Regions from separate parts of the Streptomyces sp. NPDC093064 genome, predicted to be linked through region 1. Evidence: predicted binding sites of a transcription regulator. Region 1 holds the regulator's gene; the other holds the start of a gene.

Region 1 (14,465 bases):
GCGCCGGCCCGAACGCGGGTAGTGGGCGGTGATCTCGTGCGGCACCCGGTCGAGGTTGATCCGCTGGATCACCCCGGCCAGGCCGAGGCTGTGGTCACCGTGGAAGTGGGTGACGCAGATCCGGTTCAGGTCGTGCGCGGCGACCCCGGCGCGCAGCATCTGGCGCTGGGTGCCCTCGCCGGGGTCGAACAGGATGCCCTCGCCGTCCCAGCGCAGCAGATAGCCGTTGTGGTTGCGGTGCCGGGTGGGCACCTGGCTGGCGGTCCCGAGGACGACCAGTTCGCGTACGGACACGACGACCTACCCGGGGGGCCACTCGAGGCCGCGGCCGCCGAGGACGTGCGCATGGGCGTGCCAGACGGTCTGACCGGCGCCGGAACCGGTGTTGAACACGATGCGGTAGCTGTCCAGCTTGTCCTCGTCTGCGATCGCCTGCGTCTCGCGCAGGACGTCCGCGGCGAGTTGGGGGGCCTCGGTGGCGAGGACCGCGGCGTCCTTGTAGTGCGCCTTGGGGATCACCAGGACGTGGGTGGGCGCCTGGGGGTTGATGTCCCGGAAGGCGACGGTCGTCTCCGTCTCGCGGACGATCGTGGCCGGGACCTGTCCCGCGACGATCTTGCAGAACAGGCAGTCGCCCTGGGGTTCCCCTGCCATGCGGTGCTCCTCACGCCGGGTTGATCGGGTACGGGGGCATGGTATCCAGGGCGCGCTGATCCGGCCGGGTCCGGGGGCCGCGGCCCCCGGACGGTCACGGCAGGGACGGCGGCGTCTTCGCGGGCGTCTCCTGGAGCGCCTGAAGCGCGAGGCGGATCGCCTCGTCGAGTTGGACGTCATGGCCCGCCGCGTGGTCCTGCGGGCGTTGCGCGACCTCGACGTCCGGGTCCACCCCGTGGTTCTCCACGCCCCACCCGTAACCCTCCAGCCAGAAGGCGTACTTGGGCTGGGTGATCAGCGTGCCGTCGACCAGGCGGTAGCGGCTGTCGATGCCGATCACGCCGCCCCAGGTGCGGGTGCCGACGACCGGCCCGATGCCCAGCGCCTTGATCGCCGCGTTGACGATGTCGCCGTCGGAGCCGGAGAACTCGTTGGCGACGGCGACGACCGGTCCGCGGGGTGCGTCCAGCGGGTAGCTCTCCGGCCGCATGCCGCGCGGCAGGTCCCAGCCGACGATCCGCCGGGCCAGCTTCTCCACCACGAGCTGGGAAGTGTGGCCACCGCGGTTCTCGCGGACGTCGACGACGAGCCCTTCGCGGGCCACCTCCACGCGCAGGTCGCGGTGGATCTGCGCCCAGCCGGGGGCCTGCATGTCCGGTACGTGCAGGTAGCCGAGGCGGCCGTCGGACCGCTCGTGGACGTAGGCCCGGCGGTCGGCCACCCACGCGTGGTAGCGCAGGGGCTCCTCGTCGGCGACGGGGACCACGACCGCGTGCCGCGGGTCGCCCCCGCCGGCCGGCAGGACGGTCAGCTCGACCGGCTTGTCCGCCGTGCCGACCAGCAGCGGGCCGGGGCCGGCCACCGGGTCGACCGGGCGGCCGCCGACCGCGACGATCGCGTCCCCGGCGCGCACCGCGACGCCGGGAGCGGCGAGCGGGCTGCGCGCGTCCGGGTCTGAGGTCTCCGAGGGCAGGATCCGGTCGATCCGCCAACTCCCATCCTCGTGCTGGGAGATGTCTGCGCCGAGCAGCCCCTGCCGGGTGCCGTGCCCGAAGCCGCCGGGCGGCATGACGTAGGCGTGCGAGGTGCCCAGCTCGCCGTGCACCTCCCAGAGCAGGTCGACCAGGTCGTCGTGGGTGGCGATCCGGTCCAGGACGGGCCGGTAGCGGTCGAGGACGCCGTCCCAGTCGACGCCGCCCATGTCCGGCCGCCAGAAGTGGTCCCGCATGATGCGGCCGGTCTCCTCGTACATCTGCCGCCACTCGGCGGCCGGGTCGACGGTCTGCCGGACCCGGCCGAGGTCGACGGTGATGTTGGAGTCGCTGTCCTCGTCGCCGGAGGCGCGCCGGTCGCTGGGCACGACCTTGAGCTTGCCGTCCGTCCACAGCAGGACCCGCTTGCCGTCGCCGCTGACCGCGAAGTGGTCGGCGTCGGCGGCGAGGTGCTCGATGCGCTGCTGGAGGAGGTCGTAGCGCTCCAGTTCGGTCTTCGGGTCGGGGTCGTCGGGCGTGGCGCGGGAGGCGCCGAGAACACCGCGCACCGGGTGCCTGAGCCAGAGCACGCCGTCCTTGGCGGCGCACAGGTTGGAGTAGCGCGCGGCCTCGACCGGGAACGGCACGATGCGGTCGGCCAGGCCCTCCAGGTCGATCCGGGTCGCCGGGATGCCCTCGCTGTCCGGGGTCTCCTCCTTGTCGGGCGCCTCGAAGGGCCGGCCGTGCCGCTGCGGACCGAACGGCGAGGGGGTCGCCGCGGCGAGCGTGATCAGGTGCGGGCGGGAGCTCTCGACGAACGCCAGGTCGAAGACGTGCTCGTCGTAGACCGGGTCGAAGGAGCGGTGGGAGAGGAAGGCGAGGTGCTTGCCGTCGAGGGTGAACGCGGGCGCGTGGTCCCGGAAGCGCAGCGGGGTCGCCTCGGTGACCGACAGGTCGGTGGTGTTGGCGAGGCGGAGCTGGCTGAGGGGGCGCGGGCCGGGATGCGACCAGGCCAGCCAGGCGGAGTCGGGCGAGAAGGTGAGGTCGCCGACGTCTCCGTGCTCGCTGCGGTCGACCTCGCGCACCTCGCCGCTCTCGCGTTCGACGAGCAGCAGCCGGCCGTCGTGCGAGGCGACGGCGACACGGCTGCCGTCGGGGGTGGTGGCGAGTTCAAGGACGCGGCCGAGCTGCCCGGCGCCCAGCCGGCGCGGGGTCGCGCCGGGCGCCAGGCCGGTGGCGGGCGCGAACTCCAGGGCGTCGTCCCCCTCGGCGTCCGTCACCCACACCACCCACTCCTCGCCCTCGGCGCGGAAGGTGCGCGGCAGCCGGGTGCGTACGCCGGGCTCGGCGGCGAGCGCGCGGGCGGGACCTGAGCGGTGGGTGACCCAGTGGACGGCGCCGCGCACGGCGACCGCGCTGCCGCGCGCGGTGTGGTCGGGGGCCGCCGAGCCGAACCAGTGGGAGGCGTTCACCGGATACGGCTGGAGGTCGACGCGCGGCCCGCCGAGCCGGACGTCGATCCGGCGCGGCTCGGCGCCGTCCAGGTCGTCAAGGAGCCACAGTTCACCGGCGCTGGAGTAGACGACGCGGGTGCCGTCGGTGGCGGCGTGCCGGGCGTAGAAGCCTCCCCCACTCTCGGCTCCGCTCGAGCGGGAGGTGCCCCCATACGGGGTGTGCCGGCGCAGGTCGGAGCCGTCGGCGAGGGAGGAGTACAGCGCGCCGGTGCCCTCGTGGTCGGAGAGGAACGCGATCCTCTCCCCCACCCACAGCGGGTATTCGAGGTTGCCGTCCAGGTCCTCGTGCAGCCGGACGAACTCCCCGGTGTCCTCACGGTCGATCCACAGCTTGCCCGCGGTGCCGCCCCGGTACCGCTTCCACCAGGCCGCCTCGCGGCCCATCGGCGCGGACAGCAGGACGGTGTGCGGGCCGTGGGCGACGTCGCCGACGGGCCCGTACGGCAGGGTGGTGGCCGGTCCGCCGTCGAGCGGGACGGCGCGCGCCCAGGTGCGGCGCAGGCTGGCCTGGCCCTGGGTGCTGATCGCGAGGACCTCGCCGTCCGGGGTCCAGCCGCGCACCTGGGTCTTCGAACTCCCCCAGTACGTCAGGCGCTTGGCGGGACCGCCGGCGACGGGGGCGATGTGCGCCTCGGGAGCGCCGTCACGGGTGGAGGTCCAGGCGACGAAGGTGCCGTCGGGCGAGATGCGGGGGTGGTTCGCCGGCACGTTGTCGGCGCTGACCCGCCAGGCCCTGCCGCCGTCCAGCGGCGCGAGCCACACGTCGTCCTCGGCGGTGAAGGCGACCAACTCACCGCGCAGATGCGGGAACCGGAGATACGCGGAGGAGGCGGACGATACGGACGGCACGGGCGACGGAGACGATGCGGGCTGAGTCACGTGATCACCCTACGCAGGGGCGACGGCGACGGACAGGGGTCGGATGGCTCCCCCCGCATGCGAACCGGCGGCGGTGCGGCCTCACTTGCCCCGGACGGGCCAGCAGGTGGGATCGCCCTGGCACCAGATCGTCCGTGTGACGGTCACCGTGACCGCCGGCTCCGGCTGACCGTGGGTCGGCCGGTAGGTGACGGGCGGCCGGTACGTCGGCCCGGTCGTGGCGTCGCAGTTGCCGAGGCCGCCCACGTGGAACACGACCCTGCCGCCCACCTTGGCGGTCAGGTCCCCGCGCACACAGGCTCCGTCGACGGCCCGGGTGACCTTCCCGGTGACCGAGATCTTCCGGCCGTCCTTCGTCTCCCCCTGGCAGTCCACGGTGACCACGGTGGTCTCGGACGCCGACGGCGACCGGTTCCCCTGGTTTCCCGCCGTGCGCGTCCGTCCGGCGTCGTCGTCCCTGCCTATGCAGCTGAGCCAACTCACCGACGTGTGTCGCCGGTTCAGCTCCGCCGTCGCCGTCACGTCGGTCGTGGACGCCGCCGAGGCGGCGTTGAGCCCGCCGGGTTCACATGCGACGGCCCCGCCCGCGGCGACCACCGCGAGCACCGCCACGGCCCTCACCCGCCGCCCGCGCGGCAGGTGCCGAATCCGCCTCAATGCCCCCATGTACGGCAGCCTGCCACCGCCACGCCCGGCGCGGTAGAGCGCATACGGCCACACGCGCGCCGCGCGCGCCCGCGCTCATGCGGCCCTGCCGGTCAGGACCAGCGGCCGGTACGGCCCAGCAGCAGGGCGGCGGCCGCCGTGCCGGCGGTGGAGGTGCGCAGCACGGTGGGGCCGAGCACATACGCCTTCGCCCCCGCGTCCCGGAACTGCCCCAACTCCTCGGGCGACACTCCGCCTTCAGGGCCGACGACCAGCACGATCTCGCCCTGGGCGGGGAGTTCGACGGTGGCCAGACGTTCCTCGCCGCTCTCGTGGAGCACGCCGGCGAAGTCGGCTTCGGCCAGAAGTGCGGCAACCTGTTTGGTCGTCGCCGCGTCCGCGACCTCGGGGAAGCGCACCCGTCGGGACTGCTTGCCGGCCTCGCGGGCGGTCGCGCGCCACTTGCCGAGCGCCTTCAGACCCCGGTCGCCCTTCCACTGCGTGATACAGCGGGAGGCGGCCCACGGCACGATCGCGTCCACGCCGACCTCGGTCATGGTCTCCACGGCGAGTTCGCCGCGGTCGCCCTTGGGCAGGGCCTGGACGACGGTGATACGGGGGGACTCCGGCGGTTCCTCGACGAGGGACGCCAAGTCCGAGACCACCAGCCGGTCCTTGCCCTCGGCGGCCTTGACCACGCCCTCGATCCAGCGCCCGCGGCCGTCGGTGAGCACCAGGCCCTCACCCGGCCGCAGCCGCTTGACCGAGACCGCGTGCCGCCCCTCGGGGCCCTCCAGCACGAACTCCGTTCCGATTGCCTTCAGTTCGTCCACGACGAACACCGGCGCGGTCATCGCGCGTCACCTCCTGCCGCAAAACCGGCCGCCAACGCCGCCCGTGCGGCGTCGAGTTCCGCGAGCAGCACCTCCACCAACTGCCCGGCGGGCAGCTCGCGGGCCATCCGGTGGCCCTGGCCCGCCCACAGCGCCATGCCCTGCGCGTCCTTCGCCTTGGCGGCCGCCTTGCGCAGCGGCGCGGTGAGGTGGTGGACCTCCGGGTAGGCGGCGGGCGCGTACGGGCCGTGCTCCCGCATGAAGCGGTTGACCAGTCCACGGGCCGGCCGCCCGGAGAACGCCCGGGTCAGCTCCGTACGCGGGAACACCGGGTCCGTGAGCGCCTGCTTGTGCAGGTCGTGCGCGCCGGACTCGGGAGTGACGAGGAAGGCCGTGCCGAGCTGGGCTGCGCCGGCGCCCGCCGCGAGCACGGCGGCGATCTGGCTGCCGCGCATGATGCCGCCCGTGGCGATGATCGGCAGGGCGACCGCCTCGCGGATCTGCGCGACGAGCGAGAGCACGCCGATCCCGGCGCCGTTCTGTTCCGGCAGGTCGCGGTGGGTGCCCTGGTGGCCGCCGGCCTCCACGCCCTGGGCGATCACCGCGTCCGCGCCCGAGCGGTCCACGGCGAGCGCCTCCTCGGTGGTGGTGGCGGTGGCGAGGACGAAGGTGCCGACCCGGTGCAGGGAGTCCACGACCTCGCGGGCGGGCACGCCGAAGTGGAAGGAGACGACCGGCACCGGGTCCTCCAGGAGCACGGCGAGCTTGGCGTCGTAGCCGTCGTCGCGTCCGGACGCCGGGTCGCCGAGTTCGGTGTCGTACCAGCCGGGCTCACCGGCGAGCTGGTGGGCGTAGAGGTCGACGGCGCCGGTCTCGGCGCTCTCCGGCTGCGGCATGAACACGTTGACGCCGAAGGGGCGGCCGGTCAGCCCGCGCAGCTGCTTGATCTCCTGGTACATGCCGTCGGCGGTCTTGTAACCGGCGGCGAGGAATCCCAGTCCACCGGCATCGGACACCGCCGCGGCGAGCGGCGGCACCGCGGGACCGCCCGCCATCGGCGCCTGCACGATCGGGTGCGGGAAGAGATCGGTCAGTGCGGAGGACATGACGGCATGTTGTCACGTCCTCCTGACGAGTCCGAATCCGGGCGACCTCTGGCATATGCCGGAGGAATCCCTTCCGAGCCAACCACCGAACCCGGCCGACCCCAGCCCCGCGTCAGCGACCGTTGAAGGCGTCCTTCACCTGCGAGAACAGGCCTTGCTGCCCGGTTGACTGTGCCTGCCCGGGGGCAACCCCCGAGACCCCCGGCCGACCCCAGCCCCCGCGTCAGCGACCGTTGAAGGCGTCCTTCAACCGCGAGAACAGGCCCTGCTGCCCCGGCTGACTGTGCCTGCCCGGGGGCAACCCCCGAGACCCCCGGCCGACCCCAGCCCCCGCGTCAGCGACCGTTGAAGGCGTCCTTCAACCGCGAGAACAGGCCCTGCTGCCCCGGTTGGAACTGCCCCTGTGGGCGTTCCTCGCCGCGCAGCTTGGAGAGCTCGCGCAGCACGCGTTCCTGCTCGGGGTCGAGCTTGGTCGGGGTCTGGACCTCGACGTGGACGATGAGGTCGCCCCGGCCGCCGCCACGCAGGTGCGTGACGCCGCGGCCGTGCAGCGGGATCGACTGACCGGACTGGGTGCCCGGGCGGATGTCGACCTCCTCCAAGCCGTCCAGGGTCTCCAGCGGCACCTTGGTGCCGAGGGCCGCCGCGGTCATCGGGATGGTGACCGTGCAGTGCAGGTCGTCGCCGCGCCGCTGGAAGGTCGAGTGCGGCAGCTCGTGGATCTCGACGTACAGGTCGCCGGCCGGACCGCCGCCGGGGCCGACCTCGCCCTCGCCCGCGAGCTGGATGCGCGTGCCGTTGTCGACACCGGCCGGGATCTTCACGGTCAGGGTGCGGCGGGCGCGGATGCGGCCGTCGCCGGCGCACTCCGGGCACGGGGTGGGAACCACCGTGCCGAAGCCCTGGCACTGGGGGCACGGGCGCGACGTCATGACCTGGCCCAGGAAGGACCGGGTGACCTGCGAGACCTCACCCCGGCCGCGGCACATGTCACACGTCTGTGCGGTCGTGCCCGGAGCCGCGCCCTCGCCGCTGCACGTGTTGCAGACGACGGCCGTGTCGACCTGGATGTCCTTCGTGGTGCCGAAGGCCGCCTCGTCCAGCTCGACCTCGAGCCGGATCATCGCGTCCTGGCCCCGGCGCGTGCGCGAACGCGGTCCGCGCTGCGACGCCGTGCCGAAGAAGGCGTCCATGATGTCGGAGAAGTTCCCGAAGGAACCGGCCCCGAAGCCGCTCGCGCCGGCCGCGCCGGCCTGCGAGAGGGGGTCGCCGCCGAGATCGTAGACCTGCTTCTTCTGCGGGTCGGAGAGCACCTCGTAAGCGGCGTTGATCTCCTTGAACCGCTCCTGGGTCTTGGGATCCGGGTTGACGTCCGGGTGCAGCTCGCGCGCGAGCCGCCGGAAGGCCTTCTTGATCTCTTCCTGCGACGCGTCACGGCGCACGCCGAGAACGGCGTAGTAGTCCGTGGCCACCTACGACTCCGCCAGGATCTGTCCGACGTACCGTGCCACTGCGCGTACCGCTCCCATCGTTCCCGGGTAATCCATGCGGGTCGGTCCGACCACGCCGAGCTTGGCCACTGCCTCGCCGCCCGAACCGTAGCCGACCGACACGATGGACGTGGAGTTGAGTCCTTCGTGGGCGTTCTCGTGACCGATGCGCACGGTCATGCCCGGATTCTGCGTCTCACCGAGCAGCCTCAGCATCACGACCTGCTCCTCCAGCGCCTCCAGAACGGGCCGGATCGTGAGCGGGAAGTCGTGAGGGAAGCGGGTGAGGTTGGCGGTGCCGCCGATGACCAGCCGCTCCTCGTTCTCCTCGACGAGCGTCTCCAGGAGGGTGGACAGCACGGTCGAGACGGTACCCCGGTCCTCGACGTCGAAGCCGTCGGGCAGGTCCTCCACGAGGTGCGGGACGTCCGTGAAACGGCGCCCCGCGACCCGGCTGTTCAGCCGCGCCCGCAGGTCGGCCAGGGAGGTCTCCCCGAAGGGCACCGGGCAGTCCACCATCCGCTGCTCGACCCGGCCGGTGTCCGTGATCAGCACGAGCATCACCCGCGCGGGCGCGAGGGCCAGCAGCTCCACGTGCCGCACGGTCGAACGGGTCAGCGACGGGTACTGCACCACGGCGACCTGCCGGGTCAGCTGGGCGAGCAGCCGTACCGTGCGGGCCACCACGTCGTCGAGGTCGACGGCGCCGTCGAGGAAGTTCTGGATGGCGCGCCGCTCGGGCGCGGTCATCGGCTTGACCTCGGCCAGCTTGTCGACGAACAGGCGGTACCCCTTGTCGGTGGGGATACGGCCGGCACTGGTGTGCGGCTGGGCGATGTAGCCCTCGTCCTCCAGGGCCGCCATGTCGTTGCGGACCGTGGCCGGTGAGACGCCCAGGCCATGCCGCTCGGTGAGGGCCTTGGAGCCCACCGGCTCCTCGGTGCCGACGTAGTCCTGGACGATGGCGCGCAGCACCTGAAGCCGCCGCTCGCTGAGCATCGCGCACACCTCCAGGGTCGTTCCTCGGCCACCCGCCTGGCACTCTGCGCATACGAGTGCCAGCTCTACCCGGCCCAGTGTACGGCCGCCGGGTACACCCCCGGCAAGGCCGGGCCGCGAAGGACTACGAGGTCGGGACCAGGATCACCCGGGATCGGCCGGGATGTCGTACCCGGCCGCGGTCGCAGCACTAGCGTCGCCGTATGACGGCTGGTCGGGAAGAACCTCGTAAAGAGCCTCGGGACGAACCTCGGGAAGAGCCTCGCGAAGAGCTGGAATGGGAACGGCTGGCGGACGGCGTCGGGCGGTGCCGCCTTCCGGTGTGGGACTGCACGGCCGGGCTGGTCGTCGGGGCGGACGCCGCGCTGATGGTCGACGCGGGGTCGAGCCGCGCGGAGGGCGCGTGGTTGTGCGCGCGGGCGCGGGAGCTCTCCGGTGGTCGTGTGACACTTCTCGCGCTCACCCACCCGCACTTCGACCACGTCTTCGGGGCGGCCGAGTTCACCGGCGCGGAGGTGTTCGCCGCCGTGGGCGCGGCCGCGGTGTTCACCGGCGGGCGCGAGGAGCTGTGCGCGGACGCGGTGCGCCACGGGCTGGACGCGCGGGCGGCACGCGAGGCGGCGGACGTGCTGGTGCGCCCCGGCCGCGAGGTCGGCGACCGGCTGACCCTGCGGCTCGGCGGCGGGCGGGAGGCGCTGCTGGTGAACGTGGGTCCGGGTCACACGGCGCACGACCTCGCCGTGGTGGTGCCGGGCGAGCCGTCGGTGGTGTTCTGCGGAGACCTGGTCGAGGAGTCCGGCGAGCCCCAGGCGGGCCCGGACGCCGTGCCGTCCCGGTGGCCCGCCGCCCTCGACCGACTGCTGGCGCTCGGCGGCGAGGACGCGCTGTACGTCCCCGGTCACGGAGCGGTGGTGGACGCCGCGTTCGTCCGCGCCCAGCGGGACGCCCTGGCCGCGCGCTTCGGCGTGTCGCCCTGATCGGACACGGGCCTGTCCATATCGTCACTCGAATGCGCCAGTATTCGCCCGACCTCACTCCTCCCTGGAAGAAGCCGCGGACCGAGCCGGAGGTTTCCGCCGAGCCGGGTCTGGTGGTGGAGGAGCCCGGGACGGGCTTCTGCGGGGCGGTGATCCGCTGCGAGGCGGGCACGGTGACGCTGGAGGACCGTTTCGGCAAGCACCGGGTGTTCCCGCTCGCGCCCGGCGGCTTCCTGCTGGAGGGCCGGGTGGTCACCCTGGTGAAACCGTCGTCCGGCCCGGTACGGCCCACCCGCACGGCATCCGGTTCGGTCGCCGTGCCCGAGGCACGCGCGCGCGTGGCCCGCGCCGGGCGCATCTACGTCGAGGGCCGGCACGACGCCGAACTGGTCGAGAAGGTGTGGGGCGACGACCTGCGCGTCGAGGGCGTGGTCGTGGAGTACCTGGAGGGCGTCGACGACCTGCCGGCGATCGTCGAGGCGTTCGCGCCCGGTCCGGACGCCCGCCTCGGCGTCCTCGTGGACCACCTGGTCCCCGGCAGCAAGGAGTGGCGCATCGCCGAGTCGGTGACCAGCGAGCACGCGCTGGTGGTCGGCCACCCGTACATCGACGTCTGGGAGGCCGTGAAGCCGTCCTCGCTCGGGATCGGGTCCTGGCCCCGCGTCCCGCGCGGCCAGGACTGGAAGACGGGCGTGTGCCGCGCCCTGGGCTGGCCGGAGAACACGGGCGCGGCCTGGAAGGGGATCCTGTCCCACGTGCGGTCCTACAAGGACCTGCAACCGGAGCTGCTGGGCCGGGTCGAGCAGTTGATCGACTTCGTCACCGTCCAGCCCGAGTAGCCGCTCGGGTCCGGCTCCGGGTGCTCCGGGCGACTCAGTCCACCAGGTCCCGCACCACCGCGTCCGCCAGCAGCCGCCCCCGCAGGGTGAGCACGGCGCGCCCCGCCTCGTACGGCCCCTCCTGGAGCAGCCCGTCGGACAGCGCGCGCCGGGACGCGGCCAGTCCGTCCGGGCGCAGCAGGTCCAGCGGGACGCCCTCCCGCAGCCGCAGTTCCAGCAGGATGCGCTCCACCCGGCGGTCCTCCTCCGTGAGGAGTTCCCTTCCTGCGCCCGGGGAGCGGCCGGCCGCCAGGGCTGCCGCGTACGCCCCCGGATGCTTCACGTTCCACCAGCGCACGCCCCCCACGTGGCTGTGCGCACCGGGTCCGGCGCCCCACCAGTCGGCGCCGCGCCAGTACAGCTCGTTGTGCAGGCAGCGGCCGGCTTCCGAGGTGGCCCAGTTGGACACCTCGTACCACTCGAAGCCCGCCGCGGTCAGCGTCTCCTCGGCGATCAGGTAGCGGTCGGCGTGCACGTCGTCGTCCGTCATCGGGATCTCCCCGCGCCGGATCCGGCGGGCGAGTTGGGTGCCCTCCTCCACGATGAGGGCGTACGCCGAGACGTGGTCGGGGCCGGCGCCGAGGGCCGCGTCCAGCGAGGCCCGCCAGTCGTCGTCGGACTCGCCGGGGGTGCCGTAGATCAGGTCGAGGTTGACGTGCTCGAAGCCGGCGGCGCGGGCCTCGGCCACACAGGCCTCGGGGCGGCCGGGCGTGTGCGTGCGGTCGAGGATCTTCAGCACGTGCTGCCGGGCGCTCTGCATGCCGAAGGAGATCCGGTTGAAGCCGCCCTCGCGGAGCGTGGCCAGGTAGGCGGCGTCGACCGACTCCGGGTTGGCCTCCGTCGTGATCTCGGCGTCGGCCGCGAGGCCGAACTCGTCGCGGATCGCCCCCAGCATCCGCACCAGGTCGTCCGCGGCCAGCAGCGTGGGCGTGCCGCCGCCGACGAAGACCGTGCGGACCTCGCGCGGGTCGTCGCCGAGCACCTTGCGGGCGAGGCGGACCTCGTCGGTCAGCGTCCCGGCGTAGTTGTCACGGGACGCGAGCACCCCGCCGGTGCCGCGCAGCTCGGTGGCCGTGTACGTGTTGAAGTCGCAGTAGCCGCAGCGGGTCGCGCAGTAGGGGACGTGCAGATAGAACCCGAGAGGCCGGTCGGCCGCCCCGGCGAGCGCGCCCACAGGCAGCGCACCGTCATCGGGAACGGACTCACCATCGGGAAGTGCGGAAGGCATACCTCCCATTGTCCAGCACCCCGGGCGAAGCCCGGGGCCCGGCGGCTGGGGCGGGCGGTTTCTCGGGCGCCGGTGTTTTGTCAGTTGCGTTCGGCCTGGAGTACCAGCAGGGCCAGGTCGTCCTCAGGTGGGCCCGTGCCGAAGTCGTGTACGAGGCGGCGGATGCGCTCGGCGATCGGTTCCGCGTCGAGTCCGGCGCAGCCGGCGAGGGCCACGGCGAGGCCGTCCCCGTCGTCGAACTGGCGGGAGCCGGAGCGCCGCTCGGTGACGCCGTCGGTGACGCACAGCAAGGTGTCGCCGGGTCGCAGCTCGAAGGTCTCGCAGGCGTACGTCTCGTCCTCGATCACCCCGAGCAGCGCCTGCGGCCGGGCCGCCGTACGGACGCCGCCCTCGCGCTCGAGGACCAGCGGCAGCGGATGCCCGGCGGAGGCGAGGGTGCAGCGCACGCCGCCGTCGAAGGGGACCAGCTCGCCGTACAGCAGGGACAGGAACCGGGTCTGGGTGTCGCCGGGGACCGGCGTCCGTCCGCCGGCCGCCACCAGGACGCGCGCGGCGGCGTCGGCGGTCTCGGTGGCATCGTCGAGGAGGAGCTGATTGAGGCGGTCCAGGACGTCGGCGACGCCGTAGCCCTCGCGGGCCAGCAGCCGCAGCCAGGGGCGGGCGAGCCCGATGACCACGGCGGCCTCGGGGCCCTTGCCCTGCACGTCGCCGACGGCGAAGCACCAGCGGCCGTCGCCGGCCGGGAAGAGGTCGTAGAAGTCGCCGCTCGGGCCGCCCTTGTCGCACGGCTCGTACACCAGCGCGCTGCGCAGACCGGGGATCTCGGCGACCGCGCCGGGCAGCAGGCCGCGCTGGAGCACGGCGCTGATGGTGGCCTGGCGGGCGTACTGCCGGGCCGCACCGATGGCGAGGGCGACCCGGCGACTGAGGTCCTCGACCAGCCCGGTGACCTCGTCGGGGAAGCGGAGCAGCCCGGTCCGCCCGATGACCAGCGTGCCCAGCGGACGGCCGCCCGCGATCAGGCGGTACGCCAGCGCCGCGCCGTGGGCCGCGTACGGGCCGAGGGCCTCCCCGGGCCACGGATAGGAGGCGGGCCCTGACCGCAGGCCGTCGGTGGGACGCGGCGGGTCCTTCTCCAGGAATCGCCGCAGTTCCTCGATCCGGCTCTCGCTGCCGTGCCAGACACGGGCGAGCCGCGGCCCGGCCGCGCCGGCCCCGTCGTTCCAGCCTCCGCCGCCCTCGCCTCCGCTCCAGCGCGAGGCCCCCCACCGGCCGGTGGACTCGTCCTCCAGCCACACCGCGCACCAGTCGGCGAGCCGGGGCACGAGCAACTGTCCGGTGAGTGAGGCGACCATGTCCTCGTCGAGCTGTCCGGCGAGCAGGTCGGAGGCCTCCGCGAGGAAGGACAGCGCGCCGCGCCCCAGCCAGTCCCGGTCCCGCCCGGCGCGCTGCGGCTCGGGCGCGGGGACCTCGGCGATGCCGAGCTCGCGTTCCGCGCCGTACGCCGCCTCCTCGTCCTCCTCCGCCGGGCCGGCCTCGGCGGGCAGCCGCGCCCACACCGTCTTGGTGCCGGTCCGGTAGGTGACGCCCCACTCCTCGCAGAGCGTCGCGACCAGTCGCAGGCCGCGGCCGTACTCCGGGGTTTCGTGCGGTGTCCCGGAGCCGTGGTCGCTGGGGGCGCGCGAGGGGTGGTGGTCGCACACCTCGACCACGCAGGCGCCGGTCTCCGGCTCCAGCCGGCAGGTCAGCTCGACGTCGGTGCCCGCGTGCACGACGGCGTTGGTGACCAGTTCGCTGACCACGATCAGGGCATCCTCGGCCAGTCGCTCGCCGATCTCGAACCCGAGGTCCGTCCACTCGGCCAGCGCGGAGCGCAGCACGGCGCGGGCGGAGCGGGGCGCGAGGGAGCCCCCGGGCAGTACCGCGTGGGTCCACGGGCACGCCCCCGCGGTGTGCGCGGCCGCGCCGGACGCGTGCGCGGGTACCCCGGAGGCACGGGAGGCGGTCTCCCGCTGCGTGGGAATGGCCCCCATCTGCGGCTCCCCGGGCGGTCCGGACGAATCGGTTTCGGTCAACGCCGACAGGGTGACAGACCGACCGCGCCCATAAGCAAGGAGTTACCGAAGTGTGTCTCCTTGTATGAGAACTGCACTACCGGAGTGATCAAAGACGGACAGATCCGAGTGCCCGTGAACGCATTCGTGATCGTTCCCCGCGCGCCCGAGGCGCGCGGGGAGTTCACCGGCCGGGCCGCCTCAGCGATCACGCCTCCCGCGCGCCCGCGTACATCT
Region 2 (14,465 bases), on a different contig from region 1:
GAGAGTCCGTCCCGTGATTGCCTCCACCCTCAACGCCTCGGCGGTCCCCTGGGCCGCGATCGCGCCTCTGCTGGTCGCCGAGCTCGCTCTGCTCGTCTACTGCCTCGTCGACGTCGTGCGGCACCGGAGCACCCGTCACCTGCCCCGCTGGGCCTGGGTGCTGGTATGCCTGTTCGTGAACCCCCTGGGTCCGATCGCCTACCTGGTGGCGGGGCGGAGCGAGGACCGGTGAGCGGGGGGCCGGCCGTGGTGACCGCGGGCCTGGTGCGCGACTACGGACACGGCGCGGGGCTGCACGGTGTGGACCTGGAGGTGCCGCGCGGCGGTGTCTACGGTCTGGTGGGACCGAACGGCGCCGGGAAGACCACGCTTCTGTCCATCGTGGCCGGTCTGCGCCGCTTCGACGCGGGCGAGGTCCGGTTGTCGGTCGACGCGGGACGGATCGGGGTCTGCCCCGACACTCCCGAGTTCGAACCCTGGCTCACCGCGGCGGAGGTGGTGCGCCAGTCCCGTGGCCTGGCCGCTCGCGGGGGGCACCGGCGCCGTGGCGGCACGGCGCCCGACACCGGCGGGTCCCCCGCCGACCCGGTCGCGGCCGTACTCGCCGAGGTCGGCCTGACCGAGGCGGCCGGCCGGCGCACGGGCGGCTTCTCCCGTGGCATGAAGCAACGGCTGGGCCTCGCCGTGGCGTTGGCGCTGGACCCCGAGCTGCTCATCCTCGACGAACCGTCCAGCGCGCTCGACCCGTCCGGGCGTGCGGAGGTGCTGTCCCTGGTCGCCGGGCTCGGCCGGACCCGCACCGTGATCTTCTCCAGCCATGTCCTGGCGGACGTCCAGCGGGTCGCCGACACGGTGGGCGTCCTCGACCGGGGCAGGCTCCTGTTCCAGGGGCCGGTACGCGAACTGATCGACCGTTTCCTCCAGCCGGCCTGGGAGGTGCGCCTGCGTGCGGGCGGCGAGCAGCGGCTGGCCGAACTGCTGCGGCAACAGGAATGGGTCACCTCGGTGGTGGTGGACTCCGACGGGTCCGTGCGTGTCGAAGCCTCGAGCACGGAGGTCGGTGAACGCCGGCTGCCGCAGGCGATCGCCGCGGCGGACGCCGCTCTGATCAGCCTTCACCCGGTCGACGCCGACCTGGAGGCCGCGTTCCTGGCACTGACCGGCGGACGCCACGGACGGGACGGACAGCAGGTACAGCAGGAACAGCAGGAACAGCACGGACAGCGGGAAGCGGATCGGACGGGTGCGGCGTGAACGAGCTTTCGCTGTGGCGGGTGGAGTGGCTTCGGCTGCTGCGCACCAAGAGGCTGATCGCGCTGCTGGGTGTTTTCGTGCTCTTCGGGTTCACCGGGCCGCTGCTCGCCCGGTACTCCGGGCAGTTGCTCGACCACGCCGGCGGCTCGGCCCAGCGGGTGAAGATCGTCTTTCCACCCCCGGTCCCGGCGGACGGGGTCGCCCAGTACGTGAACAACGCGTTCGGGATAGGCCTCATCGTGGCGGTCGTCGTGGCGGCGTACGCGTGCTCGATCGACGCCAGGCCCGCGCTCGCGATCTTCTATCGGACTCGCGCCCGGCGCTTCGGCGATCTACTGGTGCCGAGGTTCGCGGCCAGCGCCGCCGGGGCCGTGGGCGGCTACCTGGCCGGGCTGCTCGCCGCCTGGTACGAGACGGCCGTCCTGCTGGGGAATCCCGGTACGGCGGCCTTGGGCTGGACCGCGCTCACCGGCTCGGTGTTCCTGGTGTTCGCCGCGGCGGTCACGGCGCTGGCCGCGACACTGGCCCGCAGCACGCTCGGCACCGTCGGGTACGCGCTGCTCGCGCTGTTCACGCTCCCGCTGCTCGGAGCGCTGCCGCGGGTGTCGCGCTGGCTCCCGACCGAGCTGACGAAGGCGCCGGACGCGTTCCTGCGGCACACGGCGGCCGACCACGCGCAGCGGGCCCTGGCCGTCGCCGTGGTGCTCGCGCTCGGCTGCGTGGCGGCAGCGATCCTGCGGGGCGCGCGCAAGGAGGTACGTTGACGCCTACGTTGACGCCCGCGCGGCCTTGACCACGTGACCGTACGAAAATACCTTTCACAGTGTGACCCAGGACGTGAAGGAAATTTTCGCAGGCGTGGGCGCCCCGGGCCTCACGCCCCCCGCACCCGCCGCCCTCGCGGCCAAGGTACGTACGCTCGCGCCCTCGATGACCCGCTCCATGCAGCGGGTCGCCGAGGCCGTCGCCGGCGACCCGGCCGGCTGCGCGGCCCTCACGGTCACCGGCCTCGCCGAGCTCACCGGCACCAGCGAGGCGACCGTCGTACGCACCGCCCGCCTGCTGGGCTATCCGGGTTACCGGGACCTGCGCCTGGCCCTCGCGGGCCTGGCCGCCCAGCAGCAGTCGGGGCGCGCGCCCGCCATCACGACCGACATCGCGGTGGACGACCCCATCGCCGACGTCGTCGCCAAACTCGCCTACGACGAGCAGCAGACCCTGGCCGACACCGCCGCCGGCCTCGACACCATCCAGCTCGGCGCGGCCGTCACCGCGCTGGCCGCCGCCCGCCGCACCGACGTCTACGGCATCGGCGCCTCCGGTCTGGTCGCCCAGGACCTCACGCAGAAGCTGCTGCGCATAGGTCTGGTGGCGCACGCGCACAGCGACCCGCACCTCGCCGTCACCAACGCGGTGCAGCTGCGCGCGGGGGACGTGGCGATCGCCATCACCCACTCGGGTTCGACCGGGGACGTGATCGAGCCGCTGCGGGTGGCCTTCGAGCGCGGCGCGACCACCGTGGCCATCACCGGCCGGCCCGCCGCGCCCGTCACGCAGTACGCCGACCACGTCCTGACCACCTCCACGGCCCGCGAGAGCGAGCTGCGCCCGGCGGCGATGTCCTCCCGGACCAGCCAACTGCTCGTGGTGGACTGCCTGTTCGTCGGGGTGGCACAGCGGACGTACGAGACGGCGGCGCCCGCGCTCGCGGCGTCCTACGAGGCGCTCGCCCACCGGCACAGCCCGCGGGGCGGGACCCACCGCTCGTAGCACTCGCAGCGCTCGCAGTACTCGTAGCCGAGAACCGAACAAGCCCGGATCCGCACGGTCAGCCGTACCGCCACGCACGAAGAGAGCCGCCCCCTCATGACCTCCACGCCCCACTACCGCGAGCTGCGCACCGAGTTGGATTCGCTGACGACCGAGGCGTTCCGCCCCGAGCTGGCGGAGATCGACCGGCTGCCGACGCTGGAGATCGCCCGGCTGATGAACGCCGAGGACAGCACCGTGCCCGCCGCCGTGACCGAGCGGCTGCCGCAGATCGCCGCCGCGATCGACGCGGTGGCCGAGCGGATGGCGCGCGGCGGCCGGCTGGTCTACGCCGGCGCGGGCACGGCCGGACGGCTGGGGGTCCTGGACGCCTCGGAGTGCCCGCCGACCTTCAACACGCGCCCCTCCCAGGTCGTCGGGCTGATCGCGGGTGGCCCGCCGGCCATGGTGACCTCGGTCGAGGGCGCGGAGGACTCGAAGGAGCTGGCGGCCGAAGCGCTCGACGCCCTCGGGCTCACGCCGGACGACACGGTGGTGGGCGTCTCCGCCTCCGGCCGCACCCCCTACGCCATCGGCGCGGTGGAGCACGCCCGCGCCCTGGGTGCCCTGACCATCGGCCTGTCCTGCAACGCGAACAGCGCGCTGGCGGCCGCCGCCGAGCACGGCATCGAGGTCGTCGTCGGCCCCGAGCTGCTGACCGGCTCCACCCGCCTGAAAGCCGGCACGGCGCAGAAACTGGTCCTCAACATGCTCTCGACGATCACGATGATCCGCCTGGGCAAGACCTACGGAAACCTGATGGTCGACGTACGGGCCTCCAACGACAAGCTCCGCGCCCGCTCCCGCCGTATCGTCGCCCTGGCCACGGGCGCGGCGGACGACGAGATCGAACGGGCCCTGACGGCCGCGGACGGCGAGGTGAAGACCGCCATCCTCACCCTCCTCGCCGACACCGACGCCCCCACGGCAACCCGCCTCCTGAAACAGTCCGACGGCCACCTGCGCACGGCACTGGAGCGGGCGGGGGACTGAGGCAGGCGGGCCCGGGACCGGTGGCAGGAGCGAGCGGGCAGGCCGGGGGCTCCCTTACCGGCCGGGGCGTCGCAGTGCTGTGACCGGGAAGGTTTGCCGGAAAGCTCGCGGCGTCCGGTGCGGTACATCGCAAGGCGGAGCAACGCCCGCGTACTGGACGTACTCGGGTGATGCGACAACGCGGCTGGGGGTCCCCCCTGCTCGAAGAGCTTGGGGGAGCCGTGCCGGGCGTCGCGAGCCGGTGAACCTCTCCGGTCGCAGCACTAGGCTGGAGGGCACCATGAACCACGCCCAGCTCACCGCCCTAGGACGGGCTCTGCGTCTGCTCGGCGAGCATGGCGAGGCGCTGTCCGCGGAGACGCCCGACGCCAGGCTGCACGAGATGAAGGCGGATCTCCGGCGGGCTCTCGACCTGCTGGACGAGACCGTCACGACGGCCGCGCCCGCCACCCGCTGCCCCGAGCATCCGAACGGGCCCGTCGATGAGAGCGCCCCCGATCTGTGCCTCCTGTGCGAGACCCGGCGCCGGGCCGCCCGCCGCTCCGAGGTCGACGGGGCGTACGCCTCGTACGCGCGCCACGCCGCCGAGCCCGCCGCCCCCGCCCCGTCCCGCTACGGCGTCCGCGAGGACCGGCCGCAGCCCCAGCAGCGATGGCTGCCGGAGCTGTGGAACGGGCGGGAGTGGCAGTTGTGCGGGTCCCCGCGCCGGGACCGGCGCGAGGCCGAGCTGTTCATCGCCGCCCAGCGCCGGGCACCGCGCGCCGCGCCCGCCTACCGGCTCGTGCACGAGTTCACCGACTACGAGGTGGTCCGGGTCTGGGGCCATCCCGCGCGGACCGACATCGAGCCCATGGGCAACCCGTAGGGCCTACGACACCTTCGCCCCGGTGGGCGCGGGCTCACCGGCCGCCGACGGCTCCCCCGGGGCCGCGCTGCGCGGGCGCGGGATGAAGGACGCGACCAGGAAGCCGAGCAGGGCGGCGCCGGCGCCGACGGCGAGGACCGTGCGGAAGCCGTTCTCGGAGGGCAGCTGGTAGGGGCCGAACGCGGTGGTCATATGGGCCAGGACCACGCCCGCCACCGCGCTGGCGACCGACGTGCCGATCGAGCGCATCAGGGTGTTGAGGCTGTTCGCCGCGCCCGTCTCGGACGCGGGGACGGCGCTCATGATGAGCGCGGGCATCGAGCCGTAGGTGAAGCCGATGCCGGCGCCGATCACGCAGGACGTCAGGACGAAGTGCCAGACCTGGCTCATCAGGACGATGTTGAGGCCGTAGCCGGCGGCGACGATCAGCGCGCCGATCATCAGCGTCACCTTGGGTCCCCTGGTCCGCGAGACGATCGCCGACACCGGGGCGACGGCCATCATCACCAGACCCGAGGGGGCCATGACCAGGCCGGAGGCCAGCAGCGACTTGCCGAGGCCGTAGCCGGTCTGCGCGGGCAGTTGCAGCAGCTGCGGGATGACCAGGGACATCGAGAACATCGCGAAGCCGATCGCCACCGAGGCGAGGTTGGTCACCAGCACCTGGCGGCGGGCCGTGGTGCGCAGGTCCACCAGGGGCGCCTCGACGCGCAGTTCGAACAGGCCCCAGGCGACCAGGACCACGACCGCCGCCGCGAACAGGCCCAGGGTCGTGCCGCTGCCCCAGCCCCAGTCGGCGCCCTTGGAGATCGCCAGCAGCAGGCAGACCAGGCCCACCGCCATACCGACCGCGCCGGGCAGGTCGAAGCGGCCGCCGGTGCGCACCGCCGACTCGGGCACGAAGCCCAGCACCAGCACCGCCGCCACGACGCCCAGGCCGGCCGAGACCCAGAACAGCATGTGCCAGTTGAGGTTCTCGGCGATCAGCGCGGCGGCGGGCAGCCCGAGGGCACCGCCGACGCCGAGCGAGGCGCTGATCATCGCGGTCGCCGAACCGAGCCGTTCGGCGGGCAGTTCGTCGCGCATGATGCTGATGCCGAGCGGGATGACACCGGAGGCGAGGCCCTGCAGGGCGCGGCCGACGATCATCGGCGTGAGGGAGTCGCTCAGCGCGGCCGTGACCGAGCCGACCACCAGCATGGCGAGGCTCAGCAGGAGCATGCGGCGCTTGCCGTACATGTCGCCGAGGCGGCCCATGACCGGGGTGGCCACGGCCGCGGCGAGCAGCGTGGCGGTGACGGCCCAGACGGTGTCCGACGCCGAGGCGTGCAGGAGCTTGGGCAGCTCGGGAATGATCGGGATCACGAGGGTCTGCATCAGCGAGACCACGATGCCGCCGAAGGCGAGTACGGCCACGACGGCGTTGGGCCGGGGCGCGGATTGCCCGGCCGTGGCGGGCCGGGCGAGTGCGTCGGACATGAAGGAAGGTCTCCGTCGGAGAGGGGGTGTACTTGACTCAGGCAACTTTAATTGGAATTGTTTGACTCAAGCAAGCGAAATCCCGCCGGGCGAGGACCCGGCAGGCGAAGACCCCCCGGACGAAGATCCGGCAGGCAGAGGGGCGGCGCCCGCCCTCCGGCAGCCACCGCCCCCACATCCGGGCCCGAGCCCCCGGGCCCGGCCCGGTTCAGCTCAGCAGCTCAGCAGCTCAGCTCAGCGTCTTCAGCGCCGCCGCGTCGTACGGCTTCAACTCCTCGAAGCGGCCGCCGAGGACCTTCGCCGCCCACTCGGGGTCCTGGAGCAGCGCGCGGCCCACGGCCACCAGGTCGAACTCGTCGCGCTCCAGCCGGTCCAGCAGGTTGTCGAGGCTGCCGACCTCCGCGCCCTCGCCCTGGAACGCCTTGATGAAGTCGCCGTCCAGACCCACCGAGCCGACGCTGATGACCTGCTTGCCCGTCAGCTTCTTCGTCCAGCCCGCGAGGTTGAGGTCCGAGCCCTCGAACTCCGGCAGCCAGTAGCGGCGCGTGGAGGCGTGGAAGACGTCCACTCCGGCCGCCGCCAGCGGCGACAGGATCGCCTCCAGCTCCTCGGGGGTCTCGGCCAGGCGGGCGTCGTAGGCCTCCTGCTTCCACTGCGAGTACCGGAAGAGGACCGGGAAGCCGGGCGAGACGGACTCCCGCACCGCCGCCACGATCTCGGCCGCGAACTTCGTACGGGCCACCGGATCGCCGCCGTAGGCGTCGGTACGGCGGTTGGTGCCCGTCCAGAGGAACTGGTCGAGCAGGTAGCCGTGGGCGCCGTGCAGCTCCACGCCGTCGAAGCCGATGCGCTCCGCGGCGGCGGCCGCCTCGGCGAACGCGCCGATGACGTCGTCCAGGTCCGTCCGCGTCATCGCCCTGCCGGTGACCTCGGACTCGCCGATGCGCAGCCCGGAGGGGCCCACCGCGGGCGCGTCCGGGAACGGCTGCTGGCCCGGCCGGCGCACCATGCCGATGTGCCACAGCTGCGGCACGATCGTGCCGCCCGCCACGTGCACGGCCTCGGCCACCTTGGCCCAGCCCGCGAGCTGCTCCTCGCCGTGGAAGCGGGGCACGCGGTCGCTCTGCCCGGCCGAGTCGTGCCCCACGTAGGTGCCCTCGGTGACGATCAGGCCGACGCCCGCGGCGGCGCGGCGGGCGTAGTACGTCAGCACGTCCTCGCCGGGGACGCCGCCCGGCGAGAACATCCGGGTCATCGGCGCCATCACGATCCGGTTGGGGACGGTGAGGCCGTTCAGCGTGAGGGGGCGGGAGAGGATCTCGGCCGCGCGGGACGCGGACCCGGAAGCGGACTCGGAGGCGGTGACGGTCACGTGGGGGGCTCCTCGGAATCGTGGTCGGTACCGGCCGGCGTGCACGCGCGTCAGCCGGGCACCGGCGTCAACTGCCCTGCCTGCCACGGCATTCCACCGAGCCACTCCTGTGACCCGGAACACGCCCGAGGGCGGCACCCCCTGTCTCCAGGGAGTGCCGCCCTCGGTACGTGAAGGACGGATCCGATCCTCGAGGGGATCAGAAGTCCATGTCACCGCCCGGCATGCCGCCGCCGGCCGGCGCGGCGGCCTTCTCCGGCTTGTCGGCGATGACGGCCTCGGTGGTGAGGAACAGCGCGGCGATGGAGGCGGCGTTCTGCAGCGCGGAACGGGTCACCTTCGCCGGGTCGATGATGCCCTCGGCGACCAGGTCGACGTACTCACCGGTCGCGGCGTTCAGGCCGTGGCCCGGGGTGAGGTTGCGGACCTTCTCCACCACGACGCCGCCCTCGAGGCCGGCGTTGACGGCGATCTGCTTGAGCGGGGCCTCCAGGGCGAGCTTCACGGCCTGCGCGCCGGTCGCCTCGTCACCCTCGAGCTCCAGCTTCTCGAAGACGTTGGTGGTCTGGAGCAGGGCCACGCCACCACCGGCGACGATGCCCTCCTCGACGGCCGCCTTGGCGTTGCGCACGGCGTCCTCGATGCGGTGCTTGCGCTCCTTGAGCTCCACCTCGGTGGCGGCACCGGCCTTGATGACCGCGACACCGCCGGCGAGCTTCGCCAGGCGCTCCTGGAGCTTCTCGCGGTCGTAGTCGGAGTCGCTGTTCTCGATCTCGGCGCGGATCTGGTTGACCCGGCCGTTGACCTGGTCGGAGGAGCCGGCACCGTCGACGATGGTGGTCTCGTCCTTGGTGATGACGACCTTGCGGGCGCGGCCCAGGAGGTCCAGGGTCGCGTTCTCCAGCTTGAGGCCGACCTCCTCGGAGATGACCTCGCCGCCCGTGAGGATGGCGATGTCGCCGAGCATGGCCTTGCGGCGGTCGCCGAAGCCCGGGGCCTTGACGGCGACGGACTTGAAGGTGCCGCGGATCTTGTTGACGACCAGGGTCGACAGGGCCTCGCCCTCGACGTCCTCGGCGATGATCAGCAGCGGCTTGCCCGACTGCATGACCTTCTCCAGGAGCGGGAGCAGGTCCTTGACCGAGGAGATCTTGGAGTTGGCGATGAGGATGTACGGGTCCTCGAGCGACGCCTCCATGCGCTCCATGTCGGTCGCGAAGTAGGCGGAGATGTAGCCCTTGTCGAAGCGCATGCCCTCGGTGAGCTCGAGCTCCAGACCGAAGGTCTGCGACTCCTCGACGGTGATGACGCCTTCCTTGCCGACCTTGTCCATGGCCTCGGCGATGAGCTCGCCGATCTGGGTGTCGGCGGCGGAGATGGAGGCGGTGGAGGCGATCTGCTCCTTGGTCTCGACCTCCTTGGCCTGGTCGAGCAGGGCGGCGGAGACGGCCTCGACGGCCTTCTCGATACCGCGCTTCAGGGCCATCGGGTTGGCACCGGCGGCGACGTTGCGCAGGCCTTCCTTGACGAGGGCCTGGGCGAGCACGGTCGCGGTGGTCGTACCGTCGCCGGCGACGTCGTCCGTCTTCTTGGCGACTTCCTTGACCAGCTCGGCGCCGATCTTCTCGTACGGGTCCTCGAGCTCGATCTCCTTGGCGATGGAGACACCGTCGTTGGTGATCGTGGGGGCACCCCACTTCTTCTCGAGGACGACGTTGCGGCCCTTGGGGCCGAGGGTCACCTTGACGGCGTCCGCGAGCTGGTTCATGCCGCGCTCGAGGCCTCGCCGCGCCTCCTCGTCGAACGCGATGATCTTGGCCATGTGAAGTGGTCCTCCCAGGACTGGGGGTGATTACTTCGGACCGCGCCCGCGCCCGCGACGGACGGCCCCCGACCGGTGGTTCCTTGCCCCACCCGGCCCGTGGCCTCACCGACCCGGTCCTTCGTTGTCACTCTCACCTTCAGAGTGCTAACGCCAATGATTAGCACTCGACCCCTTCGAGTGCAAGCGCCTTCGGGGGTCGGCGGGGCACTCGGCCGGGCGCGAACACGGGCGTACCGGGCCGTGCGGGCGCGCGGTGCGCGGACACGGGCGTGCCGACCGCCGGACGGGGAAGTGCGCCGACACAGCGAAGGGCCCGCACCCCGGCAGCGGAGGTGCGGGCCCTTCCGAAGAAGAACGTCGCTTGCGGTGGTCGCGCGATTCAGGCCGTGACACGGACCATGTCGGCCTGTGGACCCTTCTGGCCCTGCGAGATCTCGAACTCGACCCGCTGGCCCTCTTCCAGCGTGCGGTAGCCGTCCATCTGGATCGCGCTGTAGTGGACGAAGACGTCCGCACCACCGTCGACCGCGATGAAGCCGTACCCCTTCTCCGCGTTGAACCACTTGACGGTGCCCTGAGCCATGCCTAACTCCCCTATTACTGGCCCTTGCACAGATCCACACTTCGCGGACCCGGGTCAGACCTCACCCCCCGTGGATCGGGGGCGTGCGCCGGAACGCGTCGACCGCGGCTGAATGTATCTGTCCAACTGCCGTCTGCAACAGGTCAATCGGACGAGAAATCTGGACGTACGCGGTCCGGAATATAGGAAGAATTCACGCGAATTCAGGGCAAGTCGGGCCCCGCAAACAAGGCAAATGCCACAAAAGGCCCGCAGACTTTGGCTACTTCTTGCCGGGCTCGCGGCAGGAATCCATGGCCCCGGATTCGGAGTTGGAGGGCGCGTTCCCCAACTCTACCGCGCTCAACCACACAGAATTGCCCCCTCCGCTTCTCTCACGGAGGGGGCAATTCGATGAACTCTGCGTAATCGGGATTACCGAAGGTAATGATCAGCCGCCGGCGACCGCCGGGATGATCGAGACGCCCGCGCCGTCCGGGGTGGCCGTCTCGAGGCCCTGCTCGAACCGGACGTCGTCGTCGTTGACGTACACGTTGACGAAGCGGCGCAGCTTGCCCTGGTCGTCCAGGACCCGTGCCGAGATGCCCGTGTGGTTCTTCTCCAGGTCCGAGATGACCTCGGACAGGGTCGCGCCCTCGGCGTTCACCTCGGCCCGGCCGCCGGTGTAGGTGCGCAGGATGGTGGGGATGCGAACGGTCACGCTCATGCCAGGCCAGCCTCTCGGAAGGAGTCCAGGGTCGGACGGATCGTCGCGGTCAGGCCGGTGCCGGCCACCGCGTCCAGCGTCTTCAGCCCGTCGCCGGTGTTGAGGACGACGGTGGTCTTCGTCGGGTCGAGGACGCCGTCCTCGACCAGCTTCTTCGTCACGCCGACCGTCACACCGCCCGCGGTCTCGGCGAAGATGCCCTCGGTCCGCGCCAGCAGCTTGATGGCGTCGACGACCTGCTCGTCGGTCACGTCCTCCACCGCGCCACCGGTGCGGCGCGCGATGTCCAGGACGTACGGGCCGTCGGCCGGGTTGCCGATGGCCAGGGACTTGGCGATCGTGTTCGGCTTCTGCGGCCGCACGACCTCATGGCCGGCCTTGAAGGCGGTGGACACCGGCGAGCAGCCCTCGGCCTGGGCGCCGAAGATCTTGTACGGCTTGTCCTCGACCAGCCCCAGCTCGATCAGCTCCCGCAGGCCCTTGTCGACCTTGGTGAGCTGGGAGCCCGAGGCGATCGGGACGACGATCTGGTCCGGCAGCCGCCAGCCGAGCTGCTCGCAGATCTCGTACGCCAGCGTCTTGGAGCCCTCGGCGTAGTACGGCCGCAGGTTGACGTTGACGAAGCCCCAGCCCTCGCCGGCCGGATCGCCGATCAGCTCGGAGCAGAAACGGTTCACGTCGTCGTAGTTGCCCTCGATGCCGACGAGTTCGCCGCCGTAGATCGCGGCCATCACGACCTTGCCCTGCTCCAGGTCGTGCGGGATGAACACGCAGGAGCGCAGCCCGGCGCGGGCGGCCGCGGCGCCGACGGCGCCGGCCAGGTTGCCGGTCGAGGAGCAGGAGAGGGTGGTGAAGCCGAAGGCGCGGGCCGCCTCCAGTGCCTGGGCGACCACGCGGTCCTTGAAGGAGTGCGTGGGATTGCCGGAGTCGTCCTTCACGTACAGCCCGCCGGTCACCCCCAGTTCGCGGGCGAGGCGGTCGGCCCGGACGAGCTTGGTCCAGCCCGGGTTCAGGTTCGGCTTGCCGGCGACGTCCGCGGGGACGGGCAGCAGCGGCGCGTAGCGCCAGATGTTCGCGGGGCCCGCTTCGATCCTCTTGCGCAGCTCCTCGGTGTCGTAGGCCGAGAAGTCGTAGGCGATCTCCAGCGGGCCGAAACACTCCTCGCAGGCGAAGACCGGGCCGAGGGGGACGCGGTGACCGCACTCGCGGCAGCTCAGCGCCGCTGCGGGGCCGAGGTCCACGGTGGAGTCGGTGCTGCTTACAACGGTCTGCACAGCCATGTGAGGCGAGGCCCTTTCTCCTCATCTTCCTCACGACGCATCTCGCCGTGAGACGGATTTGGCACCTTCCCTAGCCGGGAGCCTCGCGAAGACGATCGGCTGTGCAGGCACAGCAGTCGATACGAGAACCGGCTGGAGGGTTGCCGGGGCTTCATCGGGCCGTGTCCCTCTGCCCCTCTGGATGAGCTGTATTCGGTTGTGACGCGGAGGTGACCCCCGGCATGGGATGGTCGTCCGCGTTGTTCAGACTGTAACGGAAGGCCAGGACGGCTGAGTCAGTCGTCCGAAGCGCGAGACAACAGTGAGGAGCCGCTGACCGTGCTGGAAGAAGTCGAGTGCTGGCTGGCCACCCGCTCCTGGTCCGTGGCCGACCGGCCGCTCCACCAGATTCTGGCGGCCAAGCAGCGCACCGGCCAGTCGGTCTCCGTGGTGCTGCCCGCGCTGAACGAGGAGGCGACGGTCGGCGACATCGTCGCGGTGATCCGCCGCGACCTCGTGGAGCGTGCGCCGCTCGTCGACGAGATCGTCGTCGTCGACTCGGGCTCCACCGACCGCACCTCCGAGGTGGCCGCCGCCGCGGGCGCCCGCGTGGTGCACCGCGACGAGATCCTGCCGCGCCTGCCGGCCGTGCCGGGCAAGGGCGAGGTTCTGTGGCGCTCCCTGCTCGTCACCCGCGGGGACGTCATCTGCTTCGTCGACGCCGATCTGCGGGAGTTCTCCTCCGACTTCGTCACCGGCATCGTGGGCCCGCTGCTCACCGAACGCGACGTCGACCTGGTCAAGGCGATGTACGACCGGCCCTTCACCGTGCCCGGCGGGCACACCTCCAAACCGGCCGCGGCCGGGCAGGCCGGGCAGGGCGGACGGGTCACCGAGCTGATGGCACGCCCGCTGCTCAACATGCACTGGCCGCAGCTGGCCGGCTTCGTGCAGCCGCTCGGCGGCGAGTACGCGGCCCGCCGCTCACTCCTCGAACAACTGCCCTTCCCGGTCGGCTACGGCGTCGAGCTGGGCATGCTGGTCGACGCGCTGCACCTGGTGGGTCTGGACGCCCTCGCCCAGGTCGACGTCGGCGTGCGCAGGCACCGGCACCAGGACGGACAGGCGCTCGGCCGGATGGCCGCCGCGATCTACCGCACCGCCCAGCTGCGCCTGGCCCGGGGCCACCTCGTGCGCCCCTGCCTCACCCAGTTCGTCCGCGGCGAGAACGGCTTCGAGCCGCGGACGTACGGCGTGGACACGGAGGAGCGTCCGCCGATGGCCGAGATCGCGGAGTACGCGGCCCGGCAGGTGGCGTGAAACACCGGTCCCGCCCGTCGTCCGCCGGCTACGAAGCGGAACCGTACGTTTGAGCGTTTCGGGGCCGGGCTAAGTTGAGGCGTATGGCTTCTACGCACGGTGCCGAGGTACTGGTCGCGTCCAATCGCGGCCCGGTTTCGTACGAGGTGCGCGAGAACGGCTCGCTCCACTCCCGGCGCGGAGGCGGGGGGCTGGTGTCCGGGCTCTCCGCGATCGGTCCGGAGGCGGGCGCGGTGTGGGTGTGCGCCGCGCTGAGCGACGCCGACCGGGAGGCGGCGGGCCGCTTCGAGGGCGGGCGCCGGCTGCCGTCGGAGGCGACCGGCGGGCAGCAGGTGCGGATGCTCGACATCGACGCGAAGGTCTTCTCCGACGCCTACAACGGCATCGCCAACTCGGTGCTGTGGTTCGTCCACCACATGCTGTACCAGACCCCGCTGGAGCCGGTCTTCGACGCGGAGTTCCGGCGCCGCTGGAAGTCCTACGAGGCCTACAACCTGGCCTTCGCCGAGGCGCTGGCGGAGGAGGCGGCCGAGGGGGCGGCCGTGGTGGTCCAGGACTACCACCTGACGCTCGTGCCGGGGATGCTGCGCGACTTCCGGTCCGATGTGCGCATCGGGCACTTCTCGCACACGCCGTGGGCGCCGGCGGACTACTTCCGGATCCTCCCCGACGACATCGCCGAGCAGGTGCTGCGCGGGATGCTGGGCGCGGACCGGCTGGGCTTCCTCACCCAGCGGTGGGCGGACGCGTTCGCCGGCTGCTGCGACGCGCTCGTCGGCGGGCTCGGGGGCACCCGGATCGGGGTGCACGGGCTGGGCGCGGACGCGGAGTTCCTGCGGGAGCGGTCGCACCGTGCCGACGTCGACGAGCGGATGGCGGCGCTGCGCGAGGAGGTCGGCACCGGATCGGACGGGAACCCGCGCCGGACGATCGTGCGGGTGGACCGGACCGAGCTGTCCAAGAACATCGTGCGGGGGCTGCACGCGTACCGGCAGCTGCT

Evidence for each region. The regulator HrcA, encoded in region 1, represses chaperone genes, less so after heat shock. The targets are predictions, from matches to a motif close to TTNGCACTCNGNNNNNCNGAGTGCNAA.
Region 2: the regulator HrcA is predicted to act here: its motif matches at 9,719-9,745, upstream of groL (chaperonin GroEL).

Annotation. Positions count from the first base shown of each region.
Region 1 covers NZ_JBIVPK010000002.1:271,873-286,337, forward strand. The annotation lists gene ACIQFZ_RS04150 (ribonuclease Z) at 1-294, opposite strand, end outside; gene ACIQFZ_RS04155 (histidine triad nucleotide-binding protein) at 301-654, opposite strand; gene ACIQFZ_RS04160 (S41 family peptidase) at 749-3,928, opposite strand; gene ACIQFZ_RS04165 (hypothetical protein) at 4,100-4,684, opposite strand; gene ACIQFZ_RS04170 (16S rRNA (uracil(1498)-N(3))-methyltransferase) at 4,777-5,517, opposite strand; gene ACIQFZ_RS04175 (nitronate monooxygenase) at 5,514-6,602, opposite strand; gene dnaJ (molecular chaperone DnaJ) at 6,938-8,074, opposite strand; gene hrcA (heat-inducible transcriptional repressor HrcA) at 8,075-9,091, opposite strand; gene ACIQFZ_RS04190 (MBL fold metallo-hydrolase) at 9,412-10,068, shown strand; gene ACIQFZ_RS04195 (DUF3097 domain-containing protein) at 10,101-10,907, shown strand; gene hemW (radical SAM family heme chaperone HemW) at 10,942-12,174, opposite strand; gene ACIQFZ_RS04205 (SpoIIE family protein phosphatase) at 12,255-14,207, opposite strand; gene ACIQFZ_RS04210 (AMP-dependent synthetase/ligase) at 14,437-14,465, opposite strand, start outside.
Region 2 covers NZ_JBIVPK010000009.1:48,958-63,422, reverse strand. The annotation lists gene ACIQFZ_RS13675 (PLD nuclease N-terminal domain-containing protein) at 14-232, shown strand; gene ACIQFZ_RS13670 (ABC transporter ATP-binding protein) at 229-1,254, shown strand; gene ACIQFZ_RS13665 (hypothetical protein) at 1,251-2,018, shown strand; gene ACIQFZ_RS13660 (MurR/RpiR family transcriptional regulator) at 2,080-3,024, shown strand; gene murQ (N-acetylmuramic acid 6-phosphate etherase) at 3,121-4,056, shown strand; gene ACIQFZ_RS13650 (hypothetical protein) at 4,337-4,921, shown strand; gene ACIQFZ_RS13645 (MFS transporter) at 4,925-6,400, opposite strand; gene ACIQFZ_RS13640 (NADH:flavin oxidoreductase) at 6,630-7,772, opposite strand; gene groL (chaperonin GroEL) at 7,972-9,594, opposite strand; gene ACIQFZ_RS13630 (cold-shock protein) at 9,977-10,180, opposite strand; gene ACIQFZ_RS13625 (MoaD/ThiS family protein) at 10,611-10,886, opposite strand; gene thrC (threonine synthase) at 10,883-12,166, opposite strand; SAM riboswitch class I at 12,185-12,354, opposite strand; gene ACIQFZ_RS13615 (glucosyl-3-phosphoglycerate synthase) at 12,485-13,465, shown strand; gene ACIQFZ_RS13610 (trehalose-6-phosphate synthase) at 13,549-14,465, shown strand, end outside.